Regions from separate parts of the Limnobacter sp. UBA3528 genome, predicted to be linked through region 1. Evidence: predicted binding sites of a transcription regulator. Region 1 holds the regulator's gene; each other region holds the start of a gene.
The links. The regulator sigma-54, encoded in region 1, starts transcription at its own class of promoters, with help from an activator protein. The targets are predictions, from matches to a motif close to TGGCANGNAANCTGCTTT.

Region 1 (5,824 bases):
TGGAGCAGAACATCATGGCGATCCTGGAAACGCGCAAGAACCTGAGCAAGGCGGAGCGCAAGGAGCAGCTGGAGAAACTGCTGCAGGAATTCCACATCGACCATATCCGCGACAGCATGGGCATGAGCCTGTCCGGCGGCGAGCGCCGGCGCGCGGAGATCGCCCGGGGCCTGGCCACGGACCCGGATTTTATTCTGCTGGATGAGCCCTTCGCCGGGGTCGACCCGATCTCCGTGAACGACATCAAGAGCATCATCCGCCACCTCAAGGACCGCGGCATCGGCGTGCTGATCACCGACCACAATGTACGGGAAACCCTGGGCATTTGTGATCGTGCCTACATCATCAGCGCGGGCCGCGTGCTGGCCTCGGGCAGTCCCGAGCAAATTGTGAAAAACGACGATGTACGCCGCGTGTACCTCGGCGAACACTTCCGTATGTAAAGCTGAATCTCCATGAAACAATCCCTTCAGCTTAAAGTCTCGCAAAACCTCACGCTCACGCCTCAGTTGCAGCAATCCATTCGCTTGCTGCAATTGTCCACACTGGAGTTGCAGCAGGAAATTCAACAAGCGCTGGCTGAAAACCCACTGCTGGAGTTGGCTGACGAAGAGGCCGTGGAAGGCGAGCGCACCCTGAGCCTGGACAGCAGCAATGGCGAACTGCACGAGCCACAGGGCGACAGCTTTGAGGCCGATCCCGACCCCCGCAAAGCCAGCGAACCGGTCAGCGATCAGCAAGCTGAACAAGACAATCAAAGCGAAGAAATTGTTCAGCGCGAGACCATCGACTCCATCCAGGACAACTGGGAAGGCGACTGGCGCGACAACAGCGGCGCAGGTGCCGATGGCGATGAAGAAAAACCCGGCCTGCAACTGGCTGCGCCCGACAGCAGCCTGCACCAGCACCTGATCGACCAGCTGCGCATGACACAGGCCAGCGAACGTGACAAAAACCTGGTGCTTTGGCTGATTGACTACCTCAGCGACGATGGCTACCTGACTGTTGAACTTGAAGACCTGTGGGAAACCCTGCAGGACGAGCCCGACCTGGAGTTTGAAGAACTCAGCGCGGCCTTGCGCCTGCTGCAAAGTTTTGACCCACCCGGCGTGGGTGCCCGCAATGCAGCCGAATGCCTGCTGCTGCAACTGGCCCAGCGCAAAGACATTACTTGCCAGCCAAACCTGTACAGCAACTGTCAGCACATTATTCGCGACCACTTGGGTTTATTGGCCCAACGCGACTTCACCAAGCTGAAAAAAGCATTGAACGTCGACGAGGACATGCTAAAAACATGTCATCAAATCATTCGTTCACTCGAGCCGTTTCCCGGTGCGCGTTTTCGACGCATCGACGATGACCATGTGGTGCCCGACGTGATCGTGAAAAAACTGAGTGGACAGTGGCATGTGCAACTGAACCCCGACGTGATGCCAAAAATCCGTATTAATGAAATGTATGCCTCCATCTTGCGATCACACCGTGGTCAAAGTGCGCAACTCAGTGCGCAATTACAAGAGGCTCGCTGGTTGTTAAAAAACGTTCAGCAGCGATTTGACACTATTTTACGGGTGAGCCAAGCCATCGTAGAACGGCAAATCGGCTACTTCAATCACGGCGAAATCGCAATGCAGCCCTTGGTTCTGAGGGAAATTGCCGATCTCTTGGGACTGCATGAATCGACCGTGTCAAGGGTTACCACGCAAAAATATATGTTGACGCCCTATGGGTTGGTTGAGCTAAAGTATTTCTTCGGAAGTCATGTTTCCACCGACTCGGGTGGTCAGGCTTCCAGCACAGCAATACGTGCACTCATCAAGCAACTGATTTCTGCGGAGGACGCCAAGCAGCCGATATCTGACAGCCAAATCGCCGACCTACTCGGTCAACAGGGCATCGTGGTCGCAAGACGCACGGTCGCTAAATACCGGGAATCACTGAAAATACCCCCGGTGAACATGCGCAAGTCGCTTTAAATTTAAAGCTTCCCCCCGCAGCAACGAAAGGAGATACCTTATGAACTTGAACATCAATGGTCATCATCTGGAAGTTACCCCAGCAATTCGAAACTACGTCATCGAAAAACTGGATCGGGTGAAAAGGCATTTTGATCACGTCATTGATGCATCGGTGACCATCTCGGTGGTCAAGCTGGTTCAAAGGGCAGATGTTACGCTGCACGTTCGCGGCAAAGACATTCACGCTGAAGCAAGTCATGAAAACCTCTACGCAGCCATTGATGCGCTGGCCGACAAACTGGATCGCCAGGTACTGCGTCACAAAGACAAACTAACCAATCACAATCACACACCGATCAAACACCAGGTGGTCGAAGAAGCCGAATAAACCTCTGTAATTTCAGGGAAAATCAAAAGGCGGACTTCCATCCGCCTTTTCTGTTTTTATGGCGTATAATCGGCCCCACGATTAGAAGCGGGTCTCAGGAATCAACAGCGATGAACTTGATCGCAAATCTACTGCCTCCATCCAACATTTTGCTGGATGCACAGGTCACCAGCAAAAAGCGCGTGTTTGAACAAGCCGGTTTGGTGTTTGAAAACAACCAGGGCATTGCTCGCTCCAAGGTTTTCGACAGCCTCTTTGCACGTGAACGCCTGGGTTCCACCGGACTTGGTCAACAAGTCGCTGTGCCGCATGGTCGCATCAAGGGCCTTCGCGAACCCATCGCTTCACTGGTTCGAGTTCAAGATCCAATTCCCTTCGACGCCCCTGACGGTCAACCCGTCAAACTGCTCATGTTTTTGCTGGTGCCAGAAAGCGCAAACCAGCATCATCTGGATATACTGTCTGAACTGGCTCAAATGCTGTCTGACAAGGATTTCCGTGAGAAACTCATGACTGAAGCAGACCCCGGCGCCATGCACCAGCTCATCGCCACCTGGGAGCCCTACCAACCCGCGAGTTAAGCCTGTGAAGCAACTGAAAGAACTGATCGAAGCCAACCGCAACAAACTCAAGCTTGACTGGCTGGCCGGTTTAAATGGTGGTGACCGCCACCTGGATCTTCAGTGTTTTGCATCTTCCGACCTCGTAGGCCACTTGAATACCATCCACCCTGGCCGCATTCAGGTGTTTGGTCGTCAGGAAATCGAATACTTCGCCCGCATCAGCGACGAACGCAAAAAACACCAAATCGACAAGCTAATCGAAGGCGATCCGCCCGCAATCATCGTGGCTGAATCGTTTCAGCCCCATACCCTACTGAAGGCCGCCTGCGACGAATCCAACATCCCCCTGCTGGCCACTCCATTGTCAGCCGCCGAAATCATCGATTTTCTGCGCGTGTACATCAACAAATGGTTAGCCCCCACCACCATGATGCACGGCGTGTTCATGGATGTGCTTGGCATGGGCGTGCTTATTTGTGGCGAGTCGGGTTTGGGCAAAAGCGAGTTGGGCCTGGAACTGATTTCTCGCGGGCACGGCTTGGTGGCAGACGATGTGGTCGAATTCTCGCGCGTAGCCCCCAACCTGATCGAAGGGCGCTGCCCTGAACTGATTCGCAACCTGATGGAAGTGCGCGGCGTGGGCCTGCTCGACATCAAGGCTATTTTTGGTGAAACCGCCGTACGCCGGAAAATGCGATTGAAGCTGATCGTACATCTGGTTCGTAAAGCCTCGCTAGAATTGCACCAGGAACGATTGGTAACCGAGCAACAATTCCAGGAAGTGCTGGGGCTGCCGATTCGCAAAGCCATATTGCCAGTGGCTGCGGGCCGCAACCTGGCCGTGTTGCTGGAAGCTGCGGTGCGCAACACCATCTTGCAAATGCGGGGTATCAACACACTCGACGAATTCATGGTTCGTCAACAAAAAGCCATGCTCACTGAACTGGGCGGCATTGACCACCTACAGGTTGACCCCGACACTGAAACGGACATCGGCCATGATTAACATGAAAGTGGTATTGGTCACCGGCCTTTCAGGCTCGGGCAAATCAGTCGCCATTCGCGCGCTGGAAGACTCCCACTTTTACTGTGTCGACAACTTGCCGCCTTCTTTCATACCGCAAGTCATCCAGCGCTTGTCCTCCGAGGGCATCACGCAAATTGCGATTGCAGCCGACGCCCGCACTGGACGAGACATTATCGATGTTCCCCAAATTATTCAGGCCCTGAAAGCCGACGGAACCGATGTTCGCATTCTGTTTCTGGATGCCGACGATGAAACCCTGATCACCCGCTACTCTGAAAGCCGCCGCCGTCACCCCATGAGCGCACGCCTTGGCGAGCAAGCCACCGTGCAAGAATGTGTTGATGCGGAACGAGAGTCGCTTGAGCCCCTGAGAAACATTGCAAGCTGTATCGACACCTCTGCCCTGCAGCCCATTGTACTGCGGCGATGGGTGCTTGAAACCGTAGAAGAAGAATCGGCCAAACTTACATTGGTGTTTGAAACCTTCGGTTTTAAAAAAGGCCTGCCCAGCGATGCAGACCTGGTGTTTGATGTGCGCTGCCTGAGTAACCCGTATTACGACAAAAGCCTGCGTCCACTGACCGGGAAAGACACAGAAGTACAACGGTACATTCAAGCCGACAATCGCAGCGACCCGCTGATCAGCGATATCGAAACCTATTTGAGAAAATGGTTGCCCTCGTATTTGAATGAGCAGCGCAGCTACGTGACCGTGGCCATTGGTTGCACCGGCGGTCAACACCGCTCGGTGTATGTGGCCGAAACACTGGCCAAGCGTTTTACCAACCAGCCTTTAACCGAGATCGAGAGCGTTTTGTTGCGGCACCGCAGCCTGGGCTAAAGCTCTCGATTGCTCCAACAATTTGTGCACAATTTTCGGCACGGGCTTTTCACTAACCACATGACAACCAATCCACACGCCGGGCACCTTCACACGCAACAATTTAAAGTGCATTTTGCGGTGGGTTAATTCATGCACCAACCAAGGCTGACCTTGCAACGCGTGCAACTGATGCTCAAGTTCAACACGGTGGGCCTGCAAGCCATAGCGCTCAACCCACACAGCTGCGATTCGGGTTAAGTTGTCAAAATCGTCTGCAAAACCGCCCTGGCTACCACAGGCCTCAAAAGGTGTAGTCCACAGGCCCTGCCAAACTCCTTTGCCTGTTTGCAGTTCCAGCAACACCGCGCCACGCTCGTCTTCCACAATCATGCTGACAAAATGCAATTCAGGCCGGGCTTTTTTGGGTTTCGGTGTGGGCAACAACCCGACCATGCCCTTTTGCAAAGCCACACAACTTTGCATCAATGGGCAAGCTGAACATGCAGGGTTGCGCGGCACACAGCATGTGGCCCCAAGGTCCATCAAGGCTTGGTTGTAAACACCGGGCTGCTGTTCTGGCACATTGGCCTGTGCAATAGCCCACAAGGTTTTCTTGATGGTGGTTTGCTCCGGGTACCCCTCGATGCCGTAATACCTGCAAAACACACGTTTCACATTGCCGTCCAGAATGGGAGCCTGCACACCATATGCCAGCGATGCAATTGCACCTGCCGTGGACTGACCAATGCCGGGCAAACTTTCAAGCTCGGCCACCGTGCGCGGGAATTGCCCTCCAAAACGGGCCACCACCTGCTTGGCACAGGCATGTAAATTACGCGCACGGGTGTAATAGCCCAAACCGGCCCACAACTGCATCACATCCTGCTCCGGGGCGCCAGCCAGGTCGGCTACAGTCGGGTAAGCCTGCAAAAAACGGGTGTAGTACGCCAGCACGGTCGTTACCTGGGTTTGCTGCAACATCACTTCGCTCAGCCACACCTTGTAAGCATCGCCGGTGTGCTGCCAAGGCAAGGTTTGTCGACCATGCTGCTTCTGCCACCGCAC
Region 2 (5,824 bases), on a different contig from region 1:
GGGAAGCGCGCGTCTGCTTCTTCGGCCACAGGTTCATAACTGGCAAAAACAAATTTGGCTTTGCCAGTGGCTGTGGGGTAAACACCGTCTTCGTAAAGGCGGGCTTTGCCGTGTGTTGCACCCTCGGGCATGGGCCAATGTTGCGGGCCCTCAGTGTCAAGCGTTGCGTAGCTTAAACCGGTAATGTCCAAATCACGGCCACGCGTTGTTTCGCGGTGCTCGTTGAAAATTTCTTCGGTATTGGCGTACGGCATGAAAGCGTTGGCCGTGTTGTCAAGGCGTGGGCTTTGCACGCCCAGCTTTTGCAATTCCACTTCAAGCCGCTGTGCAAAATCCACCACAATTTGCCAATCGTTTTTTGAATCGGCATAGGCGGGTATTGCTGGCCGTACGCGGCTGATTCGCCTTTCACTATTGGTGACGGTGCCTTCTTTTTCGCCCCAAGTGGTTGCAGGCAACAGCACGTCGGCATACTGCACGGTGGCAGGTGTCAGGTAAGCGTCTTGCACCACCACCAGCTCGGCATTTTGCAAGGCACGCGCTACTTTTTGCGAATTGGGCAATGAGTGCGCAGGGTTGGTGCAAGCCACCCACACCGCCTTGATTTTGCCCTGCTCCAATTGATCAAACATTTCAACTGCACTGGCGCCGGGCGTGGCACTAATTTGCTTCACCCCCCAAAATGCCGCCACTTCTGCCACGTGTGCCGGGTTGTTCAACTCCCGGTGTGCGGGCAGCAAGGTGGACAATCCACCCACTTCCCTGCCGCCCATGGCATTGGGTTGCCCGGTGAGGGAAAACGGACCAGAACCTTCTTTGCCAATTTGACCAGTGGCCAAATGCAGGGCAATCAGCGAGGTGTTTTTATCGGTTCCCGTGGTGGCCTGGTTCAACCCTTGGCAATACAGGGAGAGTGTCCTGTTGCTTTGGGCGAACCAGGTGGCAGCCAATACAATGTCTGCCTCGGGAACTCCACACACGCTGGAAGCGAGTTTTGGCGTGTAATCGGCCAGGCCTTTGGCGACAGCCTCGAAGCCTTCGGTGTGTTTGTTGATGTAAGCCATGTCCAGCCAGCCGTTTTGCATCATCACATGCAGCATGGCATTAAACAGCATCACGTCGGTGCCGGGCTGAATTTTCAAATGCAAATCAGCCATCAGCGCGGTGTCGGTGGCACGGGGGTCAACCACAATCAGTTTGTGACCAGGCTTGGCAGCACGCGCGGCTTCAAGCCTGCGATAGGCAATCGGGTGCGCATAGGCCATGTTGGAACCGGCGATGAACACACAATCAGCCAAGGCCAGGTCATCGTAATTGCAAGGCGGCGCGTCGGCACCCAAGGTGCGTTTATAACCGCTCACAGCACTGCTCATGCACAGGCGTGAATTGGTGTCGATGTTGTTGGTGCCAATCAAACCCTTGGCCAGTTTGTTGAACACGTAATAGTCTTCGGTCAGCAGTTGGCCGCTGATGTAAAACCCAACACTGTCGGGGCCGTACGTGGCAATCAACCGCGCAAATTCACGGGCGGTGAAATCAAGTGCGGTGCTCCAATCGGTGGCAGCCACTTGCTGGTCACGCTGAATGCGCAACAAAGGTTGGCTGGCACGCACTTGCCCATACACATTTGCAGCCGCCGTTTCAGCCAGCTTGCTGCCTTTGCTGCACAGCTTGCCCAGGTTGGCAGGGTGTGTTTCGTCGCCTTTCACATCAATAATTTTTCCCGCTTGCGTACGCACCACCACACCACAACCCACGCCACAATAAGGGCAGGTTGTTTTGGTGGTTTTAATGGTTTGCAGCAATTCGGTCATGGTGATTTAAATGCCGTGGTTTTTCACTTCGCTGGCTTTCAAGTGCACACGGCCATCCACCACCTGCACGGTGAACTTGGCAGTGCAACCTTCATCGGGTTCACGTGCACAACCATCGGCCAGGCCAATTTGCCAGTTGTGCAGGGGGCAAGTTACGGTGGTGCCATGAACGATGCCCTGGCTTAACGGGCCTTTTTTGTGTGGACATTCATCCAGCAGCGCAAACACCTGTTCTTCGCTGTTGCGAAAAATTGCGATGTCTTGCCCGGTAGGGCGGCGCACAATGCGTGACCCCAAGACCGGGATGTCTTCCACTGCGCATATGTCGATCCATTCCATTTGAATTTCCTTCTGTTCCTTAAGTAGTGATGCCGACATTAGACCACCTCCGCCAGTTTGATTGGAATGAACTGACGCAAATCAACCTGTGCTTCTTTGGGCTTGTGCCATGGGTCTTCCTCAATGGCCAGCGCGGCTTGCAGCTCGGCCCACAGGGCATCGCGATTGGCGACATCATCAACCACACGGGCCTTGGCGTGTTCAAGACCCACGCGCTCGAGATAATGCACTGTGCGCTCCAGGTACCAGCCTTCCTTGCGATACAGCTGCAGGAAAGCACCACTGACGGCCATCACTTCATCTGAGGTTTTGACACGGCACAGGAACTGGGCCACTTCGGTTTTAATGCCGCCGTTACCACCCACATAAATTTCCCAACCGGAATCAACACCGATCACGCCCACATCCTTGATGCCGCTTTCAGCGCAATTGCGCGGACAACCCGAGACAGCCAGTTTTACTTTGTGGGGCGCGTACATTTTGAACAAACCACGTTCAAGGTCTTTGCCCATCTGCGTGCTGTCTTGCGTGCCAAAACGGCACCATTCACTGCCCACACAGGTTTTAACGGTACGCAAACCTTTGGCATAGGCATGGCCGCTGGGCATGTCCAAATCTTTCCACACGTCTTGCAGGTCTTCTTTTTTCACGCCCAGCAAGTCGATGCGTTGGCCACCGGTGACCTTCACTGTTGGAATGTTGTACTTGTCGACCACATCGGCAATGCGACGCAATTCAGCCGCAGTGGTTTCGCCACCCCACATGCGAGGCACCACAGAATAGGTTTTGTCTTTCTGAATATTGGCGTGCGCGCGTTCATTGATAAAGCGGCTTTGTGGATCGTCCACAGCTTCGCCTGGCCAGGAACTGATGAGGTAATAATTCACCGCTGGGCGGCAGCTTGCGCAACCGTTGGGTGTGCGCCAGTTCATGGTCGCGAACACTTCTTCTTTGGTGGTTAAGTGGTGCTTGAAAATCGCATCGCGAACCACTTGGTGACCATGATCGGTACAGCCACACATGGGTTTTGTTTTGGGTGTGGCGGAATAATCGGCACCCGCAGTGCTCATCAAAATTTGCTCGCACAAACCGGTGCATGAACCGCAGCTTGCACTGGCTTTGGTGTGCTTGCGCACTTCTTCAATGGTGAACAGGCCCTTGGTTTTAATGGCCTGCACAATGGTGCCCTTGCACACGCCGTTGCAACCGCACACTTCATCCGTATCCAACATTTTGCTGGCCTGGCTTTGCCCCTCGTGGCCGGTGTCGCCAATGTTGTTCTGGCCGAACATCAGCTTCTCGCGAATCTCTTTGATGGCCTTGCCTTCACGCATCAGCTTGAAGTACCAGGATCCATCCACCGTGTCGCCGTACAGGCAGGCGCCCACCAGTTTGTCTTCCTTGATGACCAGTTTTTTGTACACGCCACCAATGGGGTCGGAAAGCAGTAGCTCTTCGCAGCCTTCGCCACCCATGAAATTGCCAGCAGAAAACAGATCTACACCGGTGACTTTGAGCTTGGTTGACGTCACAGAGCCCTCGTAACGGCCAATGCCAAACTGAGCAAGGTGGTTGGCACACACCTTGGCCTGTTCAAACAAGGGGGCCACCAAACCATAGGCAACACCACGGTGGCTGGCGCATTCGCCCACAGAATAAATTTTGGGGTCGGTAATGGTTTGCATGGTGTCGTTAACCACAACACCTCGATTGCAGTGCAAACCGCTGCTAGCGGCCAATTTGTCGTTCGGGCGAATGCCCACCGCCATTACAACCAAGTCTGCGTCGTGCACTTCACCATCGGCAAATTCAATTTTGGCAACACGCCCATCAGCCCCGGCATGTAAGGCTTTGGTGTTTTTGGCCAGCAAGAATTTCAGGCCTTTGGTTTCAAGACTTTTTTGCAGCAAACCTGCTGCGGTGGGGTCAAGTTGGCGTTCCATCAACCAGGTGGGCAAATGCACCACGCTGACATCCATGCCTTGAATGGCCAGGCCGTTGGCGGCTTCCAGGCCCAGCAAACCGCCACCGATTACGATTGCTTTTTTGTAATGCTTGGCGGCCTCCAACATGGCTTCAGTGTCGGCAATGTCGCGGTAACCGATGACGCCAGGCAAAGTTGAACCAGGCACAGGCAGAATGAATGAATTGGAGCCCGTGGCCAGCAGCAAACGATCGTACGGAGCGGTGGTGCCGTCTGCGCATTTCACCACCCGTTTTACACGGTCAATTTCAGTGACCTCTCGGCCCACGTGCAGGGTAATGTTGTTGCTGGTGTACCAGTCCCAATCATTGAGCACGATTTCTTCGAATTTCTGCTCTCCAGCCAACACCGGCGAAAGCATGATCCGATTGTAATTGGGATGCGGCTCTGCGCCAAACACGGTGATTTCATACAAGTCAGGTGCAAGCTTGATTAGCTCCTCAACCACCCGGATACCGGCCATGCCGTTACCAATTACCACCAGCTTCTGTTTTTTGACGGACATCAGCATACTATTTTTCCCAAATTACCCAAAAAAAAACGGCCCCCGGCTGCACGAAGCAGCACGGACGCCGTTGTCCAACTCCCTTGGCCACTTTCGCAACCTTGGGAGACCTGTCAATCCACCTGCAGATCGCCGCCGTTGACGACCTACGCACGTGTCAATGCAAGGGGCGTGCCAGCCAATTCAAGCGGTTTTTGCACCACAAAGAGGCTGATTCTGGCGAAATGGGGGAATATTGAACGGAAGGGCTGGCACCCAACTAGTGCAGCGCACCATTCTGTACAGAACATGGTGCTTGAAGTGAACAGGCTGCCGAATTCAGCAGGCCTGGGCTAAAATACGGCCTTGAATACGTTCTGGCTGCCCAAAGTGACCCCCGCTGCAATTGCCCCAAAAATAGTGCTAGGTTTTGAAAGTTCCTGTGACGAAACCGGCGTGGCGCTGTGCGCAACTGATGGCCGCATTTTAGGACAGGCCCTTTATTCCCAAATTGCCATGCACAAGGATTACGGTGGTGTGGTACCCGAACTGGCTTCGCGCGACCACATTCGCCGCTTGATTCCGTTGATGGACGACACTTTTGCGCAAGCAGGCATTTCAATGTCTGATGTTGATGCGATTGCAGTAACCACGGGGCCTGGCCTGCCTGGCGCCTTGATGGCGGGTTGCGCCTTCGCTTACAGCCTGGCCATGGGTTTGAACTTGCCAGTTATTCCGGTGCATCACCTCGAAGGTCATTTGCTGTCGCCCCTGCTTTCAGCCAACCCTCCCGCCTTTCCTTTCACGGCCTTGTTGGTCAGCGGCGGACACACGCAACTCATGGGCGTGGAAGGTTTGGGGCGTTATGCCTTGTTGGGTGAAACACTCGACGATGCGGCGGGTGAGGCCTTTGACAAAACAGCAAAAATGATCGGTCTGCCTTACCCTGGCGGCCCTGCCCTGTCGAAACTGGCTGAGAATGGCGACCCCGAACGCTTTAAGTTGCCCCGCCCCATGCTGCACAGCGGCGACTTCATGTTCAGTTTCTCTGGCTTGAAAACAGCAGTGCTGACCACGGCCATGAAGCTGGCGGACGTCAAGCAGCCTTCTGAAACCATGGTGATCAGCGACACCGACAAAGCCGACCTTGCGGCCAGCTTTCAAGCGGCAATTGTTGAAACCTTGGTCAAAAAGGCCCTCGCA
Region 3 (5,824 bases), on a different contig from region 1:
CTGAATTTTGTGAGTCAACCATTAAATCTGGAAACCAGGTAGGCCAGCTCGACAGATCACTTTCTTGCAACATCATGACTGCCGCCCTGCGGCACACATTTTTTAATTGACGAATATTGCCCGGCCAAGGCAATGACTGAAGAATAGGCAGGGCCAGATGAAGAAACTCGTCGAATCTGGATTTGCTGACTCGCACTGGCGTGGTTCTCAAAAAGTATCCCGCCAATTCGGCAATGTCTTCGGTGCGTTCTCGCAAGGGCGGTATATGGATCAACATTTCATTCAGGCGGAAATACAGGTCTTCGCGAAAACGCCCTTCTTCTACCGCTTGCTGCAAGTTCACATTGCTGGCTGCAAGCAGTCGAAAATCAACTTTGCGTGGTGAAGCAGACCCAATGCGGCGCACGGTGCTGTCCTCGAGAATACGCAATAAACGCGTTTGAAAAGCCAAAGGCATGTCGCCAATTTCGTCGAGAAACACGGTGCCGCCTTGCGCGCTCTCAAACATGCCGGCTCGCCCTCCTTTTACGGCCCCTGAAAACGCACCCTCTTCATAGCCAAACAACTCGCTTTCCAAAAGGCTTTCAGTCAAAGATGCGCAATTAATGGCCACAAACGGTTTACCTGCACGTGGACTGGACGTGTGAATGGATTGGGCCACCAGTTCTTTGCCCACGCCAGTTTTACCTTGAATAAGCACTGAAAAATCGATGCTGCCACACAGGCGAATCGTGTTGCGCAGCTTTTCTACGGCCTTGCTGTTGCCGATCAAATCTTGCTCGTTGTGATACGTGTAGGCCTGGCTGTTTCGACGCACTCCGCCCAAGGCCTTGGCACTGGCCAGACGTATGGCTTCCTCAAAGGCCTTGACAACGCCTTGGCGGGAGTAAATCAAAATGGCTTCCAGCCCCATTTCCTGTGCAATTTCAGTGACCAAACCTGAACCAACCACCACCTTGACACCCAACTGGGCTAATTCCCGTACCGCGCGGCGCGCGTCTTCAGGTGTGCGATAAGTTCGGGTGTTCAAAGGCACATCGAACGCCCGTGCAAATTGTTCAAGCTCCTCGAAGGAATGCTCGTAACTGACCAATCCCACCGCTGCGGACGCTTTTCTGGCAGAGGCCAATGCTTGCATCACATCAAAACCATCGGTGCGGATGATCACCAAGGGGGCCTCAAGCTGATTTTGCAAGAATGCGCCATTGGAACCTGCGGCGATGAAGACATCGGCCGTGTCGGTGTAATAGCGGTTGCGTGCGTAAGCCAAGGCATCTTCATAGGCCTTGGGAACCAGCTCAATATTGGCTGAACCGGCATAGTCACGGGCAATTTCCCTTAGGGTACCCGCCAGTGCACTGATGCTGAACACTACGATTCTAGGTTTCATTTAAAACAAGACTTGTTCTTTTAAAACATTGAGAGGTTTTATTTTAAACAACAATGTTTCAATTGAACACAATAATATTATATACATTACCTTAATTATTCTTATAAAAATATTGATTTAAAAAGATTTTATAAACAATTTAATCAACTGGCATGAACCCTGCACTACCAAAAACATACAACAAGGAGAACACCATGACCCAAAATTCCGCAGGCGCCCGTTTCCGCCAGGCAGTGAAAGACGAACAACCTTTGCAAGTAATCGGCGCAATCAACGCCAACCACGCATTGCTGGCCAAGCGCGCTGGATTTAAAGCCATTTACCTGAGCGGCGGCGGTGTAGCGGCTGGTTCGCTGGGCCTGCCCGACTTGGGTATTTCTGGCCTGGACGACGTGTTGACCGATGTGCGTCGCATTACCGATGTGTGCGACACCCCCTTGCTGGTCGACGTTGACACAGGCTTCGGTTCATCAGCGTTCAACATTGCCCGCACCACCAAAGCCATGATGAAAGCCGGTGCTGCTGCCATGCACATTGAAGATCAAGTGGGTGCCAAGCGCTGCGGCCACCGCCCCGGCAAGGCGATTGTGACCCAAGCAGAAATGGTCGACCGCATCAAGGCAGCAGTTGACGCACGCGGTTCAGACGATTTCGTAATCATGGCCCGTACCGACGCGCTGGCCGTGGAAGGTTTGCAATCGGCCATTGACCGGGCTTGCGCCTGCGTGGAAGCTGGTGCTGACATGATTTTCCCGGAAGCCATGACCGAACTGAGCATGTATCAGCAGTTTGTAGATGCGGTGAAGGTGCCTATATTGGCCAACATCACCGAGTTTGGCTCAACGCCCCTGTTCACCACCGAAGAATTGAAAGGCGCAGGCGTGGGTCTGGTGTTGTACCCACTAAGCGCATTCCGTGCCATGAACAAGGCAGCACAGAATGTGTATGAAGCAGTTCGCCGCGACGGTACCCAGAAAAATGTACTGGACACCATGCAAACCCGCATGGAGCTGTATGACAGCATTGGCTACCACGATTTTGAGCAGAAGCTGGATGCCTTGTTTCAGCAGAAATGACTTCAATAAAACAACATAAACAATTGTTATAAAACATTATTTTGACAGGAGACAGAAATGTCTGAGCAACAAACAACAACCCCTGGCTTCAAACCCAAAAAATCAGTCGCCCTTTCAGGTACAGCCGCTGGCAACACTGCCCTGTGTACCGTAGGCCGCACAGGCAACGACTTGGCTTACCGTGGTTACGACATTCTGGACTTGGCAACCACCACCGAGTTTGAAGAAATTGCTTACCTGCTGGTGCACGGCAAGCTGCCCACAGTGGCTGAACTGGCTGGCTACAAACTAAAACTGAAGGCATTGCGCGGTATTCCCGCAGGCGTGAAGCAGGCGCTGGAAGCACTGCCCCCTTCAGCCCACCCCATGGATGTGATGCGCACCGGTGTTTCGGTACTGGGTTGCCTGCAACCTGAAAAAGACGACCACAACCACCCCGGCGCACGCGACATTGCCGACAAGCTGATGGCCAGCCTGGGCAGCATGCTGCTGTACTGGTACCACTACAGCCACAACGGCAAGCGCATTGAAGTGGAAACCGACGATGATTCAATTGGCGGCCACTTCCTGCACTTGCTGCATGGTGAAAAGCCTCGTGACAGCTGGGTTAGCGCCATGCACACCTCGCTGATTCTTTACGCAGAACACGAATTCAATGCATCAACATTCACCAGCCGCGTGGTGGCTGGCACGGGTTCTGACATGTATTCCGCCATTTGTGGCGGTATTGGTGCCCTGCGTGGCCCCAAGCATGGCGGCGCCAATGAAGTGGCCTTCGAAATTCAAAAGCGTTACGACAACCCCGATGAAGCGGAAGCCGATATTCGCGCCCGTGTTGAACGCAAGGAAGTAGTAATCGGCTTTGGCCACCCCGTGTACACCGTGAGCGACCCCCGTAACGTGGTGATCAAGAAAGTGGCGGAAGACTTGTCCAAAGAACAGAACAACATGAAGATGTACAACATTGCTGAACGTCTTGAGAGCACCATGTGGGAAATCAAGAAAATGTTCCCGAACCTGGACTGGTTCAGCGCAGTGAGCTACCACATGATGGGTGTACCCACCGCCATGTTCACCCCCCTGTTCGTGATTGCCCGTACTTCCGGCTGGAGCGCCCACGTGATCGAGCAGCGCATCGACGGCAAGATTATTCGCCCAAGCGCCAACTACACAGGCCCGGAAGATCAGAAATTTGTCCCCATCAAGGATCGCAAATAATCTATGAACACTCAATTTCGTAAAAATCTGCCCGGTACCCAGCTTGATTTCTTCGACGCCCAATCGGCTGTAGATGCAATCGAGCCTGGCGCCTGGGACAAGCTGCCCTACACCAGCAAGGTGTTGGCCGAGCAATTGGTACGCCGCTGCGAACCTGCTGCGCTGACTGACAGCCTGAAGCAATTGGTGTACCGCAAGCGCGACCTGGACTTTCCCTGGTACCCAGCGCGCGTGGTGTGCCACGACATTCTGGGTCAAACCGCTTTGGTGGATTTGGCTGGCCTGCGCAATGCAATCGCAGACGAAGGCGGAGACCCGTCGCTGGTGAACCCGGTGGTGCCAACTCAATTGATCGTAGACCATTCACTGGCGGTGGAATGTGGCGGTTTTGATCCCGACGCATTTCAGAAAAACCGCGACATTGAAGAACGTCGCAATGAAGACCGTTTTCACTTCATCAACTGGACCAAAACCGCATTCAAGAATGTGGATGTAATTCCGGCCGGCAACGGCATCATGCACCAAATCAATTTGGAGAAAATGTCTCCAGTGGTGCAGGTGCGCGATGGTGTAGCTTTTCCCGACACTTGCGTGGGCACAGACAGCCACACACCTCATGTGGATGCGCTGGGCGTGATTTCAATTGGCGTGGGCGGTCTGGAAGCTGAAACCGTGATGCTGGGCCGTGCATCCATGATGCGCCTGCCCGATATTGTGGGCGTGGAGCTGACTGGCAAGCGTCAGCCTGGCATTACTGCAACGGACATCGTGCTGGAATTGACTGCGTTTTTGCGCAAGGAACGCGTGGTGGGTGCCTACATTGAATTTTTCGGTGAAGGTGCCAACAGCCTGACGATTGGTGATCGGGCGACCATCTCGAACATGACCCCGGAATACGGTGCCACCGCCGCGATGTTCTACATCGACGAGCAAACCATCGACTACCTGAAGTTAACTGGCCGTGAAGACGAGCAAGTGAAGCTGGTGGAACACTACGCCAAACACACTGGCTTGTGGGCCGGCAAAATGACAGGTGCTGAATACGAGCGTGTGTTGACATTTGATTTAAGCAAAGTGGTACGCAGCATGGCTGGCCCGTCAAACCCGCATGCCCGAGTGGCCACAAGCGATTTGGCAGCCAAAGGCATTGCAGGCAACCTGGACGCCGCGCGCGCTCAAGAAGCTGAAGGTTTGATGCCCGACGGCGCCGTGATTATTGCTGCCATTACCAGTTGCACCAACACCAGCAACCCACGCAACGTAGTGGCTGCGGCGCTGTTGGCCCGCAAAGCCAATGAACTGGGCCTGGTGCGAAAGCCCTGGGTAAAGTCATCGTTTGCACCAGGCTCGAAAGTGGCCGAGCTGTATTTGAAAGACTCAGGCCTGTTGCCTGAACTGGAAAAGCTGGGCTTTGGCATTGTGGCTTTTGCATGCACCACTTGCAATGGCATGAGTGGCGCGCTTGATCCTAAAATTCAGCAAGAAATTATCGACCGCGATTTGTACGCCACCGCTGTATTGAGCGGCAACCGCAACTTCGATGGCCGCATTCACCCCTATGCGAAGCAGGCGTTCCTCGCCAGCCCGCCGCTGGTGGTGGCCTACGCCATTGCGGGCACCATTCGCTTTGATATTGAGCGCGATGTACTGGGTGTAGTGAACGGCAAAGAAATTCGCCTGAAAGACCTGTGGCCTTCAGATGAAGAAATCGATGCGATCGTGAATGAATTCGTGAAACCTTCACAGTTCCGCGAAATTTATATCCCCATGTTTGACCTGGGTGCCATTGAAGAAGCGAAAAGCCCGCTGTACGACTGGCGCCCTCAGAGCACCTACATTCGTCGCCCACCCTATTGGGACACCGAAGGTCAAGGTGCTTTGGCCGCACGACCACGCACGCTGAAAAATATGCGCCCGCTGGCAGTGCTCGGTGACAACATCACGACTGATCACCTGAGCCCGTCCAACGCAATCATGATGAACAGCGCAGCTGGTGAATACCTGCACAAAATGGGCCTGCCGGAAGAAGACTTCAACAGCTACGCCACGCACCGCGGTGATCATTTGACTGCGCAACGCGCCACCTTTGCCAACCCCACCTTGCTGAATGAAATGGTTCGCGATGCAGATGGCAAGGTGA

Region 2: a site for sigma-54 is predicted at 4,802-4,819, ahead of nirB (nitrite reductase large subunit NirB). Genes of this name have one in related genera too.
Region 3: a site for sigma-54 is predicted at 1,539-1,556, ahead of prpB (methylisocitrate lyase). Genes of this name have one in related genera too.

Annotation. Positions count from the first base shown of each region.
Region 1 is NZ_DFOZ01000032.1:42,773-48,596, forward strand. It holds gene lptB (LPS export ABC transporter ATP-binding protein) at 1-443, shown strand, start outside; gene B4N58_RS10070 (RNA polymerase factor sigma-54) at 456-1,976, shown strand; gene hpf (ribosome hibernation-promoting factor, HPF/YfiA family) at 2,017-2,346, shown strand; gene B4N58_RS10080 (PTS sugar transporter subunit IIA) at 2,457-2,927, shown strand; gene hprK (HPr(Ser) kinase/phosphatase) at 2,932-3,915, shown strand; gene rapZ (RNase adapter RapZ) at 3,908-4,777, shown strand; gene mutY (A/G-specific adenine glycosylase) at 4,730-5,824, opposite strand, start outside.
Region 2 is NZ_DFOZ01000028.1:11,017-16,840, forward strand. It holds gene B4N58_RS07995 (nitrate reductase) at 1-1,814, opposite strand, end outside; gene nirD (nitrite reductase small subunit NirD) at 1,821-2,192, opposite strand; gene nirB (nitrite reductase large subunit NirB) at 2,192-4,648, opposite strand; gene tsaD (tRNA (adenosine(37)-N6)-threonylcarbamoyltransferase complex transferase subunit TsaD) at 4,988-5,824, shown strand, end outside.
Region 3 is NZ_DFOZ01000022.1:1,539-7,362, forward strand. It holds gene prpR (propionate catabolism operon regulatory protein PrpR) at 1-1,390, opposite strand, end outside; gene prpB (methylisocitrate lyase) at 1,585-2,466, shown strand; gene prpC (bifunctional 2-methylcitrate synthase/citrate synthase) at 2,524-3,684, shown strand; gene acnD (Fe/S-dependent 2-methylisocitrate dehydratase AcnD) at 3,688-5,824, shown strand, end outside.